Regions from separate parts of the Mesorhizobium sp. M0052 genome, predicted to be linked through region 2. Evidence: riboswitches for the same ligand, from Rfam matches in the RefSeq annotation. Region 2 holds a riboswitch; the other holds the start of a gene.
The links. Region 2 has a riboswitch for S-adenosylmethionine ahead of metX (homoserine O-acetyltransferase MetX). Riboswitches for the same ligand answer to the same signal wherever they lie in the genome.

Region 1: it holds a riboswitch for S-adenosylmethionine, as region 2 does, so the genes downstream of both, NKJ77_RS07055 (O-succinylhomoserine sulfhydrylase) here and metX (homoserine O-acetyltransferase MetX) in region 2, are expected to answer to the same signal.

Annotation. Positions count from the first base shown of each region.
Region 1 covers NZ_JAMYUS010000004.1:254,379-261,737, reverse strand. The annotation lists gene araD1 (AraD1 family protein) at 1-240, shown strand, start outside; gene NKJ77_RS07070 (hypothetical protein) at 275-715, shown strand; gene NKJ77_RS07065 (ABC transporter substrate-binding protein) at 733-1,503, opposite strand; gene NKJ77_RS07060 (2'-deoxycytidine 5'-triphosphate deaminase) at 1,605-2,699, opposite strand; SAM riboswitch at 2,840-2,917, shown strand; gene NKJ77_RS07055 (O-succinylhomoserine sulfhydrylase) at 2,975-4,165, shown strand; gene NKJ77_RS07050 (ceramide glucosyltransferase) at 4,177-5,328, opposite strand; gene apaG (Co2+/Mg2+ efflux facilitator ApaG/CorD) at 5,550-5,942, shown strand; gene NKJ77_RS07040 (Hsp33 family molecular chaperone) at 6,128-7,159, opposite strand; gene argF (ornithine carbamoyltransferase) at 7,268-7,359, opposite strand, start outside.
Region 2 covers NZ_JAMYUS010000001.1:66,942-74,300, reverse strand. The annotation lists gene NKJ77_RS00360 (sugar kinase) at 1-118, shown strand, start outside; gene NKJ77_RS00355 (prephenate/arogenate dehydrogenase family protein) at 126-1,061, opposite strand; gene hisC (histidinol-phosphate transaminase) at 1,066-2,175, opposite strand; SAM riboswitch at 2,301-2,378, shown strand; gene metX (homoserine O-acetyltransferase MetX) at 2,439-3,608, shown strand; gene metW (methionine biosynthesis protein MetW) at 3,605-4,219, shown strand; gene NKJ77_RS00335 (DUF1330 domain-containing protein) at 4,227-4,463, opposite strand; gene NKJ77_RS00330 (glycosyltransferase family 2 protein) at 4,794-5,729, shown strand; gene NKJ77_RS00325 (DUF1194 domain-containing protein) at 5,781-6,569, opposite strand; gene NKJ77_RS00320 (ABC transporter ATP-binding protein/permease) at 6,633-7,359, opposite strand, start outside.

The DNA of each region.
Region 1 (7,359 bases), on a different contig from region 2:
GAAGCGAACATGTCGCACACAATCGCCAATCTCGAACATCATCACTTCAAATATTCGGCCTTCCGCCAGCCGGGCGACGTGCATGTGCACATGTTCGGCACGGCGACGCTGTCCTTTGCCGACGGCATCAAGACTCAGGCCGGCGACGTGTTCGAGATCGAGGCCGGGGATTTCGGCCTGCCGCTGCGCAACCCGCTGGAGATCGAGCAGCCGGTGAAGGTGGCGGTGAAGGCGCTTTGAGGCAGCATCACATTTGGGAGCCGGAATGAACGGAATGCGGCTTGTCATTGTGTTCACGGGCGTGGCCCTGTTCCTGACCCAACCGTCGGTGGCCTTTAGCGCCGGCCAGTGCAGCCCGAAGTCCTATCGTGAAGCCCGTTTGGCGATGACGAGCCGTCTTCTGGCAACCGGCTATTCGAAAGCCCAGGTGAGCTTTCTGATGCGCAACACGGATCACATGACATCAGCGCTTCGCACCGACAGGCTGAACAACAATGGCAAGGTCTGCGGCATCGACTCCGCCAAGGCCCATGTCCTCGGTTGCCTCGACAAGCAGTTGTTCCCGTTGAAGCGCGGCTCAAACGCTTCGCTCGACGAGGTCAAACTGACCGAAGGCTTTTGGGGCAGGAAACGTTTGGCCGCACGCGAACTGCTGTTTATCGGCCATTTTCATGCCTGCCTTGGCGCCGCGAAAGAGTATCTCTTTCGCGGCTGACTCCGGCGGGCCGGAAGTCAATAAATATCGAAATCGAAATACTTGGCCTGGATCTTCTTGTAAGTGCCGTCGGCGACGATGGCGTCTATCGCCGCATTCAGCTTGTCGCGCAGCGCCGTGTCTTCCAGGCGGACAGCGATGCCGGCTTGGGTCTGGGTGCCCTTGACGTCGCCGACAAGCTTGCAGCAGCCTTCGCTCGCCTTCTTCAGCCAGTCCATCAGCACGAACTTGTCGGAGATGACGGCATCGAGACGGCCGTTCTGCAGGTCGGTGATCGCCTCTTCCTGGGTGGGGTAGAGTTTCGCCTCGGCGCCGGCCTTGCCATAGGCGTCCTGCGCATAGTCGGCCTGGGTGGTCGAGGCCTGCGCGCCCACCGTCTTGCCGGCAAGGGCTGCCGGTTCGGTGGAAGTGAGGTCGCTGTCCTTCGGCGCCACCAGTGCCAGCGGCGTCGTGTAGTATTTGTTGGTGAAGGCGACCTGTTTCTTGCGCTCCTCGGTGATGCTCATCGAGGCGATGATGGCGTCGAACTTTTTCGCCTGCAGCGCCGGGATGATGCCGTCCCAGTCCTGGGTGACGATCTCGCACTCGACCTTCATCTGCGCACACAGCGCATTGGCAATGTCGATGTCGAAGCCCTCGATCTTGCCGTCCGCGGTGATGGTGTTGAAGGGCGGATAGGCGCCCTCGGTGCCGATCTTCAATTTCTCCTGCGCCTCAGCCAGCGAGCCGGCCGATATCACCAGCATGGCAGCGCTCGCTGCCGATATGATCCATCTTGAAATCTGCATTTTGGTTCCCCTTGCGCGCCGTTCTCTTGCCGGCCACCGAAAGGCAGCCAAGCATGGTGAGGCAGCGCAGGCAAGTATTTTGCCTGACGGTGATCGAAGGTTCAGCCGGCGGGGCGGAAATGCTTGGAGAGCTTGAGGCCTTGCGCCTGGTAATTCGAGCCGAGATCGGTGCCGTAAAGCGCCTGCGGCCGCTTCAGCATGTGTTCGTAGACCAGCCGGCCGACGATCTGGCCGTGGTCGAGGATGAACGGCACTTCGTGGCTGCGCACTTCGAGCACCGCCCGGCTGCCGGTGCCGCCTGAGGCCGAATGGCCGAAGCCCGGATCGAAGAAGCCGGCATAGTGAACACGGAATTCGCCAACCAGCGGATCGAAGGGCGTCATCTCGGCGGCGTAGAGCGGCGGCACGTGCACGGCTTCGCGGCTGACCAGGATGTAGAACTCGTCCGGGTCGAGCACCAGTTCGCCGGCGCCGCTCTTGTAGAGCGGCTCCCAGAAATCGACGGCATCCTGGGCGGCGCGCTTGTCGACATCGACCAAGCCGGTGTGATGCTTGCCGCGATAGCCGACCAGGCCGTTCTGGTCGCCGTCGAGATCGATCGACAGCGCAATGCCGCCGCCGGAAATGTTGGGCGGCTCGGTCGCCACCAGCATCTCGGCGCGGTGCAATTCGTTCAGCTCTGCCTCCGACAACAGCGCGTTTCCGGTGCGAAAGCGGATCTGCGACAGTCGCGATCCGGCGCGCACGACGATCGGGAAGGTGCGCGGACTGACTTCAAGATAAAGCGGCCCGTGATAGCCGGCGGCGATCTTGTCGAACTCATGGCCGCGATCGGTCATCACCCGGGTGAAGATGTCGAGCCGGCCTGTCGAGCTCTTCGGGTTGGCCGAGGCGGACACGTTTGCGGGCAGCGCCAGGCTTTCGAGCAGCGGCACGATGTAGACGCAGCCGGTTTCCAGCACCGCGCCCTCGGCGAGACTGAACTCATGCAATTTCAGCCGGTGAAGCTTGTCGGCCACCAGATGATCGGGACCCGGCAGGAAGGAGGCGCGCACGCGAAAAGCCTTGTCGCCGAGCCTCAGATCGAGGCTCGCCGGCTGCACCTGGTCGACATCGAGCGCGCGCGGCGACTCCAGCGCGCCGGACTGAAACAGCGCGGAAATGTCCTGATCGGGAAGAATGCCTGTCTGCCGCAAAAGGCTGGCTCCGCTCCAAGGTCGGTCTCTTTGTGGCAGGTTCTTGCCGCAAAACCGCTGGATATTATTGCGGAACCTGCCTGGTACAAACCTCTTAATGAAGCCGGCAATTGACGCAAGCGCAGGTGAGGTCTAAAGGGTCGTTATCCCGTGGTGATTTGGCCGGTCGGCTTGCAGCCACGTTAAACAAGTCGCTAAAGGACCGTCGGGCCGCAAGGCCATATGGACCGGTTGCGACTTTCGCGGCCGGTTTTTTTGTGTCTGGAACAAAAGCGATGAGCACCAAGAAGCGTAACTGGAAGCCTCAGACCGCACTCGTGCACGGGGGAACACTGCGTTCACAGTTCGGCGAGACGTCGGAAGCGATGTATCTCACCCAGGGCTATGTCTATGAAACGGCGCAGGCCGCGGAAGCCCGTTTCAAGGGCGAGGAGCCGGGCTTCATCTATTCGCGCTACGCCAACCCTACCGTCGACATGTTCGAAAAGCGCATGTGCGCGCTGGAGGGTGCCGAAGATGCGCGCGCCACGGCGTCCGGCATGGCGGCGGTGACGGCAGCGCTCCTGTGCAGCGCCAAGGCCGGCGACCATATCGTTGCGGCGCGCGCGCTGTTCGGCTCCTGCCGCTGGGTGGTGGAGACGCTGGCGCCGAAATACGGCATCGAGGCAACGCTGGTCGACGGCACCGACATCGCCAACTGGGAAAAGGCGGTGCGGCCGAACACGAAACTGTTCTTCCTGGAAAGCCCGACCAATCCGACGCTGGAAGTGGTCGACATCGCAGCGGTGGCGGCGCTCGCCACCTCGATCGGCGCCAGGCTGATCGTCGACAATGTCTTTGCCACGCCCTTGCAGCAGAAGCCCTTGCAGCTCGGCGCCCATATCGTCGTCTACTCCGCGACCAAGCACATTGACGGCCAGGGACGCTGTCTCGGCGGCATCATCCTGTCGGACAAGAAATGGATCGACGAGAATTTGCACGACTATTTCCGCCACACCGGCCCGAGCCTGTCGCCGTTCAATGCCTGGACGCTGCTCAAGGGCCTGGAGACGCTGCCGGTTCGGGTGCGCCAGCAGACGGAAAGCGCGGCCAAGATCGCGGATTTCCTGGCAGGACGGCCGGAAATCGCCCGCGTCATCTATCCCGGCCGCGCCGACCACCCGCAGGCCGACATCGTCAAGAAGCAGATGACGGGCGGATCGACGCTGATCTGCCTCGACGTCAAGGGCGGCAAGCAGGCGGCCTTCGCCTTGCAGAACGCGCTCGACATCGTGCTGATCTCCAACAATCTCGGCGACGCCAAGAGCCTGATCACCCATCCGGCGACCACCACGCACAAGAACCTCAGCGACGAAGCTCGCGCCGAGCTTGGCATCGGGCCGGGAACGCTCAGGCTGTCGGTCGGTCTTGAGGATACGGACGATCTGCTGGAGGACGTTGCGCAGGCGCTGAAGGCAGCCGGATAGGCCGCGAGGCGTCACGCTCCCGACGAAACCTCTTCCAGTTCGGCCGTCTTGGTGCCGATGGTCATGGTGTTGCCGCGCCAGTCGACGGCGCCGCTCAGCCAGCCGCGCGCCCAGATGGCGGGAAGCATCATGTCGCGGACCATCATCGCCGGGACCATGCGCAGCGACAGATGCCAGCCCTTGGCCGCGGCCAGCGCGCATTCGGGAATGTAGGCCGCCGTCAGCACGGCCATCACCGTGGCCGGCAGGCTGATGCCGGCACTTGCGGCCGCCACCAGCGCCAACGCCAACGGCACGGCGACGCCGGTCAGGATCTCGGGTGCGAAAAACAGTGGGAAGGTGACGCGGCGCAACCGCGCCCAGCGCGCCTGGCGCGACCAGATGTCGGCAAGTCGGCGCTGCCCCAGTGGTTGCTCGAAAGGCGAGGCAACGAGATTGACGTGCAGGCCCAGTCCGTTGACCAGCTTGGTTGCAGCAGCATCCTCGGCGATCTCGGCGGCCAGCGCGCGGATACCGCCATTGGTATCGAGCATCGGCTTGTTCCACAGCATGCTCTTGCCCTGGGCAAAGCCGAGACCGAGCGCCTCGCCGGCATATTGCCAGCGCGCCTGCAGCGTGTTGAGGAACGCGCATTCGACCTCGGCCCAAAAGCCATCCGGCCGAGAGCCGATCGGCGTCGAGCAGATAAGCCCGGTATTGGTCCGCCAGGCCGCCATCAGGTGCTGGACGTAATCCCTTGGCATCAGCACGTTGGAATCCGCCAGAATAACCCAATGATAGCGCGCCGCTTCCCAGCCCTTGACGCAGTTGTTGAGCTTCGGGTTGCTGCTGACGCGGTCGTCGCCGATCAGCAGCCGGGCCGGCACGTTGGGAAACAGGACGATCGCCCTGTTTATCAGTTTGACGACGGGATCGTCGGCGTGAGCGACGCAGAAGATCAGTTCGTAGCGCGGCCAGTCGAGCGAGAAGGCTCGCTGCAGCGTCTCTTGTGTGAACGGCTCCACGCCGCGCGACGGCACGACGATCGAGACCGGTGGCTGCTCGCCGGACGGCGGAGGGATAAGGCGACGCGCTTGCAGTTTCGACGAAGCAAGCAGGATGCTGGCGAGATTGGAAAGAAGCAAAGCGGAGGAAGCGAAGGCGGCTGTGAGAGCTGGTTCCATCGAGATCTGGTCACTCCGGAAAGGCCGCTCGCGGCTGCTTTGTCAGTCGACAGATGGGCCTTGAGTCGCCGGCAAGGTTTGCGCACACCAACATTGTCATGTGTCACTTAAATGACATTGTTTGTCGGCACTGCGCTTTGAGGCTGGCAGGACATGCCGCTCTGCGCGTATCAAACCGCATGGCGCGACAAATGTTCCCTGCTGCGCAACCGGAGCAGCCCATGTACCGCGCCGTCACGCGCAACATCGAAGTGCAGGTCAGACCGTTCTACCTGGAGGACCGCTCGGACCCGGCGGAGAACCGTTATGTCTGGGGCTACCAGGTGACGATCGACAACCAGTCGGACGATTTCGTGCAGCTTATGGCGCGTTACTGGCACATCACCGACGGCAGCGGCCGGGTCGAGGAAGTGCGCGGCGCCGGCGTGGTCGGCGACCAGCCTGAGCTCAATCCCGGCGACAGCTATCAATACACGTCAGGCTGCCCGCTCTCGACGCCCTCCGGCTTCATGGTCGGCCACTACACCATGCGCAACAAAAAGGGCGAGACGTTCGACGTCGCTATTCCCGCGTTTTCGCTGGATCTGCCGGGGACCCGACGGACGGTGAATTAGGGGTTTTCTCCCCGTCACTATACGGGGAGAAATGCCCGGCAGGGCAATGAGGGGCAGCGCCAGAGTCATGAGGTTATCTTCCACGCACATGACCTAGGCTATGCGCGGCCATTCACCAAAGTTCGCGCTGCCCTCATCCGCCCTTCGGGCACCTTCTCCCCGTGAACGGGGAGAAGGAAGAGATGCTACTGAGTTGCAAACTCCGCCGGGTCGAAGTCGTACTGCTTCGAGCAGAACTCGCAGGCGACGTGGATGCCGCCATCTTCGGTGCTGTCCTTGATCTCCTGCGCGGAAAACCCCTCGAGGATGCCGCGTATCTTGTCCCTTGAGCAGGAACATTGGTCGGCGACCGGCACGCCGCCGAAGACGCGCACGCCATGTTCGTGGAACAGCCTGTAGAGCAGCCGCTCGGCGCCGATGGTCGGGTCGATCAGCTCGGTCGGCTCGATGGTGCCGAGCAGCGCCACCAGCTCGCGCCACGAATTGTCGGCCGGCTCCTGCGTCACGTCACGCGGATCGCCGTCGCCGCCCGAAATGTCGGGCACGCGCATGCGCTCGGGTGACTGCGGCAGGAACTGCGCCAGGATGCCGCCGGCGCGCCACTGCTCACGAGCGCCGCCGGGACCTGGCGTCAGAAGCTTGGCCACCGACAGCCTGAGGTCGGTCGGGATCTGCTCCGACTGGCGGAAATAGGTGCGCGCGGCGTCCTCCAGCGTCTCGCCGTCGAGCTGGACGATGCCCTGATAGCGCTGCGTGTGCGCGCCCTGGTCGATGGTCAGCGCCAAAACGCCGCTGCCCAGCAGCGTCTGCTGCGAGGTCTGGCCTGCGGCCACCAGGGCCTCCAGCCGGTCGGCGTCGAAACGCGCATAGGCGCGCAATGCCGAAGGCGTGGAGAAATCCGCGACCAGCATGTCGACCGGGCCGTCGGTGCGGGTCTGCAGGATGAACTTGCCTTCGAATTTGAGCGAGGTGCCGAGCAGCACCGTCAGCACACAGGCTTCCGCGAGCAGGCGGGCGACCGGCTCGGGATAGTCGTGACGGTTGAGGATGGCGTCGAGCATCGGCCCGAGTTGCACGGTGCGGCCGCGCACGTCGAGCGGGCCGACCTCGAAGGGTACGACATGATCGTCGCCGGCATAGCCGAACTCGCCGAGTTTGGGGTGATGTTCAGTCACTTGATGCGTTTCCAACATGACAAAGCTCCAGGGCGCGGCCATGCGGCCCGGAGGGGTGCATGCGTCCAAACGCGCTTGATTTGCGTGATGGGGCGCAAATAGGCATCGCGCCGCCCCGGATCAAGCGCTTGGAGATCAAGCGCCTGGAGATCAAGCGCCCAGACACCAGGCCAAAACCGCCTTCTGGGCGTGGAGCCGGTTCTCGGCTTCGTCGAAGACAACCGAATGCGGACCGTCGATGA
Region 2 (7,359 bases):
CGCGTTGCGCTTTGCCAGCGCGGCGGCCGCGCTCAAATGCCAGCGCTTCGGCGGCCGGCTGGGGGCGCCAAACAGGGACGAGGCAATGGCCATGGTCGCGGCGACCTGGCCCGTCTGAAACAGATTTAACTTTTCACCGGGTGCTCGACCGCCTGGCGGCCGAAATCCGGCACGTCGATATCCTGGCCGGCCTCGATGATCGAACGGCGAACGGCCCGGGTGCGGGTGAACAGGTCGAACAGCTTGTCGCCGTCGCCCCAGCGGATCGCCCGCTGCAGCGAGGCGAGGTCCTCCGAAAAGCGCGCCAGCATTTCCAGGATGGCATCCTTGTTGTGCAGGCACACGTCGCGCCACATGGTCGGGTCGGAGGCGGCCAGACGGGTGAAGTCGCGGAAACCGGAAGCCGAATATTTGATCACTTCCGACTTGGTCACCGATTCCAGATCGTCGGCCGTGCCGACGATGTTGTAGGCAATGATGTGCGGAAGATGCGAAACGATGGCCAGCGTCATGTCATGATGCTGCGGGTCCATCGTGTCGATGTTGGAGCCGCAGCGCCGCCAGAATTCCGACAGCTTTTCCAGCGCGGCCGGATCGGTTCCCGGCAGCGGCGTGAAGATGCACCAGCGGTTTGCGAACAGGTCGGCGAAACCCGCATCCGGGCCCGATTTCTCCGTACCTGCCAGCGGGTGCCCCGGAATAAAGTGCACGCCGTCCGGTACATAGGGCTGTATTTGCGCAATGACCGAGGCCTTGGTCGAACCGACATCGGTGAGGATGGCGCCCTTTTTCAGCCCCGGCGCGATCTCTTGCGCCACCTCGCCCGACGATCCCACTGGCACCGAGACGATGATCAGGTCGGCATTGCGGACCGCTTCCCTGGCGTCGGTGGTGTAGCTCTCGCCAAGACCGAGCTCCTTCGCCCGTGCCAGCGTGGCCGGGCTGCGCGTCGCGATGGCGACATGGCGGGCCAGGCCCTCGCGGCGGATGATGCGGGCCAGCGACGAGCCGATCAGGCCGATGCCGACCAGCGCGATCTTTTCAAACATCGGTGCTGTCATTGTTTCAGCTTTTCAGGAATGTCGTGAGGGCATCGATGACGCCGCGATTTGCTTCTTCGGTGCCGACGCTCATGCGCAGCGCGTTGGGAAAGCCATAGCCGGTAACGCGCCGCAATATATAGCCGCGCTGGGTGAGGTAATCGTCCGCCGCCTCAGCCGAATGCTTCTTGTCGTCGGGAAAGTGGATGAGGACGAAATTGCCGACGCTGGGCGTCACGCGCAGCCCAAGCTTCGTCAGTTCTTCATTCAACCAGGTAAGCCAGGTCTCGTTGTGCAACGAACTGCGCTCGACATGGGCGCGGTCGCGGATGGCGGCAATGCCGGCCTCGATCGCTGTTGCGTTAACGTTGAAAGGGCCGCGGATACGGTTGATGGCATCGACGATGTGCAGTGGGCCATACATCCAGCCGATGCGCGCGCCGCCAAGGCCGAGCTTGGAGAAGGTGCGGGTCATGACCACATTCTGCGCGCTGCCCGCCAGCTCGATACCTGCCTCATAGTCATTGCGCCTGACGTACTCGGCATAGGCCGCGTCCAGCACCAGAAGCACGTTGCCCGGGAGCGTGGAATGCAGGCGGCGGACCTCCTGGAAAGGCAGATAGGTGCCGGTCGGATTGTTGGGATTGGCGAGGAAGATGATTTTGGTCCGCGGCGTCACCGCGGCCAGGATCGCGTCGACGTCGGCGCGCTCCTGGGTTTCCTTCACAGCAACCGGCTTGGCCCCCGCCGACTGAATGTAGATCTTGTAGACCATGAAGGCATGTTCGGTAAAAATCGCCTCATCGCCTGGCGCAAGATAGGTCTGCGCCAGCAGGCCAAGTATCTCGTCGGAACCGTTGGAGCAGATGATGTTTGCCGGGTTGAGGCCGTGCACCTCGGCGATCGCCTCGCGCAGCCGGCGGGCGGTGCCGTCGGGATAGACATCAAGCTTGCTGGCCACTTCGCGCGCGGCCTCGATCGCCTTCGGCGACGGGCCGAGCGGGTTCTCGTTCGACGACAATTTATGGACCTTGGCGACGCCGGCAGGTGCCGTGCTCTTGCCCGGTACATAGGCGTCGATGTCCATGATGCCCGCGCGGGGCGTCGGCCGTGCCTTGCCCGCTGTCTTGTCCATGTCGCAAATCCATCCAGAATGCCTCCGTCCGGAGGCCGCAGCGGAAATACAAGCCGTAGCCGCGAATGTCGAGAGGCGGGCATAGCTGGCCGTTGACGCCGGGCCGCACGAGTTCTAGAAGAACGCAACAGTTCCGTGGTGATTTGGCCGGTCGGCTTGCAGCCACGTTAAACAACTCGCTAAAGGGCCGTTTGCGTGACGTAACCGGCTTTGCGATCGCATTGCCGGTTTTTTATTGCCTGACGGCGGGCAAGGAGAGTCACATGGCCGCGCTCCGCGCTACAAAAACCAACAACGAGGCCGACAGCCCGTCGAGCCCGGTGTTGCGTTTTGGCCCTGACAAGCCGCTGAAGCTCGACGCCGGCACGCTTTTGTCGCCGTTCCAGATCGCCTACCAGACCTATGGCACCCTCAACGATGCCCGCACCAACGCCATCCTGGTCTGCCACGCGCTGACCGGCGACCAGCATGTCGCCAACACCAATCCGGTGACCGGCAAGCCCGGCTGGTGGGAAGTGCTGATCGGTCCCGGCAAGATCATCGACACCAACCGCTTCTTCGTCATCTGCTCCAACGTCATCGGCGGGTGCCTCGGCTCCACCGGTCCGGCCTCGACCAATCCCGCCACCGGCAAGCCCTACGGCCTCGACCTGCCAATCATCACCATCCGCGACATGGTGCGGGCGCAATTGATGCTGGTCGACCATTTCGGCATCGAAAAGCTGTTTTGCGTGCTCGGCGGCTCGATGGGCGGCATGCAGGTGCTGGAATGGGCATCGTGCTATTCCGAGCGCGTCTTCTCGGCCCTGCCGATCGCCACAGGCGCACGCCATTCCTCGCAGAACATCGCCTTCCACGAGGTCGGCCGGCAGGCCGTCATGGCCGATCCGGACTGGCATGGCGGCAAATATTTCGAGCACGGCAAGCGCCCGGAAAAGGGGCTCGCCGTGGCGCGCATGGCCGCCCACATCACCTATCTGTCGGAAGCCGCCCTGCATCGGAAATTCGGCCGCAATCTGCAGGACCGCGAAGCACTGACCTTCGGTTTCGACGCAGATTTCCAGATCGAAAGCTATCTGCGCCACCAGGGCATGACATTCGTCGACCGCTTCGACGCCAACTCCTACCTCTACATGACCCGTTCGATGGATTATTTCGACCTCGCCGCCGACCATGGCGGCCGGTTGGCAGATGCCTTTGCCGGGACCAAGACCCGCTTCTGCCTGGTGTCCTTCACCTCGGACTGGCTGTTCCCGACCGAGGAGAGCCGCTCGATCGTGCATGCGCTCAACGCCGCCGGCGCCTCCGTCTCCTTCGTCGAGATCGACACCGACCGCGGCCATGATGCCTTCCTGCTCGATGAACCCGAACTGTTTGCCGCCGTCAAGGGCTTCATCGGCTCGGCGGCCCGCGCAAGGGGGCTCGCCTCATGAGCGTCAATGGCAGCCAGCGCGTCGACCTCGAAGTCGTGGCCAACCTGATACCGCCGCAGTCGCGGGTGCTCGATGTCGGCTCCGGCGACGGCCTGCTGCTCGAACTCCTGCAGGAGACCAAGCAGGTCGACGGCCGCGGGCTGGAGCTGTCACAGCGCGGCGTCAATGAATGCGTGGCGCGCGGTCTCTCGGTCATCCAGGGCGATGCCGATACCGACCTCGAATTCTATCCGGACAAGGGTTTTGACTTCGTCGTCCTGTCTCAGACGCTGCAGGCGACCCGCAACCCGAAGCTGGTGCTCGACGAGCTGCTGCGAATCGGCAACCGCGCCATCGTCTCCTTCCCCAATTTCGGCCACTGGCGGGTGCGGCTGTCGCTGTTCGTCAATGGCCGGATGCCGGTGACCGCGGACCTGCCCTATTCCTGGTACGACACGCCCAACATCCATTTCTGCACCATCCGCGACTTCGTCAATCTGGTCGAGGAACTCGGCGCTTCGGTCGAGAAAGCCACCGCGCTCGACGGCAACGGCCAGAAGATCGGCCTGTCGATGCCATGGTGGTTCTGGAATTTCTTCGGCCAGCAAGCGGTGTTCTTGCTGAAGCGGTAGTTTGCCCCTATTCCAGCACGTCCGTCGCCTTGTGCGGGTGCTGAACGCCATCGGCGATGATCACATCGGCGTGGGAGTTGTCGGTGCGCAAGGCCAGAATCTCCCGATAGGCTGATGAATCGTACCAGCCCCACGCATGCGCCCTGTCCGGAAACTCGATGACGATCAGATGCCCGGGCCATTCGTTTTCGACCACGTCCATGTCGCCGCCGTGGACAAGGAAGCGGCCGCCGAACGGCTCCAATGTGGCGTCGATCCTGCAGATACTCGACAATCTGCGGGCCCATTGTGACTTGACGCATATGGGCGACGGCGTAGGCGGCCATGGCTGAACTCCCTGTGAGATCGAAGCCCGACGACCGGCTTCGTTGGCGCAATCTGCAGACATGATGGCCATCGGTCGATTACGTCTGGGGTAATCGGCCGGCTTACCGGCGTCCTGGCTCAACAGTTTGTGATGACATTGCCGCTGGTTTTTTGTAGCGTCGAATCGAATGCCATCCCGGGGTAAGGCTTGGACGGCGACCATCAAAACCTCCGGCCTCCAGGCATTTCGGGGCACAATCGAAGCAACATGTCCAAGGCAACCGACCTCGCTCCGCTGATCTCGGTGATCACACCGACGCACAATCGCCGCAGCAAGGTGGTGCGCGCCGTGGAGAGCGTGCTGGCGCAGAATTTTCCCCGGTTCGAACACATTGTCGTCGATGACGGCTCGACCGACGGTACGGCAGCCGCACTTACCGAAATCCGCGATCCACGGCTGATCTATGTTGGCTCGAAATGGCGCGGCGCCAATGCCGCCCGCAATGCCGGCATCGAGCGGGCGCAGGCGCCGGTGGTGACATTCCTCGATTCCGACGACGTCTATTTGCCGGATCGCCTGGCGCGGACGCTGGAGCAGTTCGACAACAATCCCTCGCTCGAAGTGCTGATCAGTTCCTTCGTGTCGCTGAAGGGCAATCGCCGCACCAACTGCGTCAACCGCGAGGCGCTGCTGAGCCGCGACTCGCTGGAGCGGGCCCTTGTCGCGCAGACCATCTTCATTGCCGGGTCGGCAATCACCGCCCGGCGCGAGTCGCTGCTGGCCATCGGCGGCTACGACAGTGACGTCACGCGCATGCAGGATCGCGAATTGTTGCTGCGCTTTGCCCGTCGCAGCGGCGCGCAGCTGTCCGAAGTGATCGACTGGAAAAAGTACAACTCGGAGAATTCGATCTCCGGTCGCCGGGACGGCTATGTCGAAGCCTATGCGAGCTTGATCGACAAGCACCCCTATATCGCCGACCGCTACCCCTACATTCCGCCTTACATGATCGCCCGGCAGCTCATCGCCGATGCACTCAAGGGCAGGGTTTCGCAGGCGTTCTCCGGCTATATGGCCAACCGGTCGTCGAAGGCGCTTGGCTATTCGCTGCCGCAGCTGTTGCGTGGCTATGTCGGCGGCCGGCGCTGGCGCCGCGATCTCTATGCCGAATTTCGCGACAAATACGGTGCACGGCCGGCCTGAAGTTTGCCGACAAGCCGCGCAGCGGCTTTCCCCTCCGAACTGCCTCAAACCTCATTTGTCGAGTTCCGGCAGATATGGGTCGGAATATAGCCGCCGGTCGCGTTCGCCCTGTAGGCAGTCCATGGGTGCGGCGGCATCGATCGGGACCACGGTCGCATCGGCGATGCCGCTCACCTCCAGGATCAGCTTGCGGCGTATGGCGGTGGCGAATTCCGAGGCCGCATAGATCGGCAACACGAAGGAGCCTGGCCCACCGGTGACGCAGTCGTCATAATACTGGTCGAGATGGCTGAACGTCGGCGACGGGCTGATCAGGATCGGCAGGCCGTTGATGACGATGCCCTTGGCCACCGCCGCATCGCGTGTCGTGGCGACGGGCAGCCCGGTGTTGTTGGGACCGTCGCCGGAAATGTCGATGACGCTGCGTGGCGCATCGAACCCCGTGCCCTCGAACAGCCCGGCGCCGAAGGCAAGCGCACCGGAAATCGAGGTGCCGCGAAAGCTGCGGAACGGCCGCGCTTCTATTCTGTCGGCGAAGGCGTTGGCGCTCTCTGCGCTGTCGATCACCTGCCAGGCGATGACGCCATCCTCGCGCACGACGCCCGCCCATTCGAAATAGGCAAGCGCGATGCGCCCGGTGGTTCCCGAGCGCACGGCCTTGATGAAATCGGGATGCCTGAGGGCCTCGACATAGCCAGCGCGCTGCAGCGCGAACTCCCTCTCGTCCATCGACTGTGAGATGTCGACGGCCAGCACCAGTTCGACATCCACGGCAACGGCCGGGGCAGCCACGGGCGTGGTGCAGGCAAGGCAAGCTAACAGACTGAACGCGTCGAGCATGGCCGCACCACCGATATTTCGATCCGTGATCTTCGCCGCGATCGCGGCGAAATAAAGCCCCTTCTACTTCTTTCGCCGCACGGCCGCTTTCGGCGGCGGGTCGATGGCGCCGGTCCTGACTCGGGCGGGTTTCAGTGGCGCAGCACCCGTATCCTTCACGATGTTCAATGCGCGTGGAAAGAAATGATCATTGTGCAGTCCGCGCCCGATGTTGAGGATCGCGGTTTCCGGCAGGCGTTTCTCCAACATGGACAGCACCCTTCGTAGCGAAGGACCATCGAACGCGTCCATCGCTTCGTCGATGATCACCCATTTCGGCTGCCGCAAGGCGAGCCTGGCGAAGGCCAGCGAGCGTTGTTCGTCATCGTTGAGTTCACGCTCCCACCGTGCGGAACGGTCGAGCGAGGATGACAGCCGCTCGAGCCCGACCTCGGCCAGCACCGCCCCAAAATCAGCATCGCCAGCCGGCGCCGAGCCATTCGGATGCAGCACTTCGCGTAACGTGCCGGCAGGAAAATACGGAACACGCGGCACGAAAATCGGCGTTTCTCCGGCCGGCAAGCCGATCCGCCCGCTGCCCCAGGGCCAAAGGCCGGCAATGGCGCGGAAGAACAATGTCTTGCCGGCGCCTGGATCGCCGGTGATCATGACGCGCTCACCGGGATGGATCTCGACATGGCTGTCTGAAAGTTTGGTGCAGCCCTCCGGCGAGGCCACTTGGAGCTTCTCGAAGGTCAGGCTGCCATTGGCGTTATCGCCGAATTCGATGCGCTTTTCCTTGTCGTGCAGC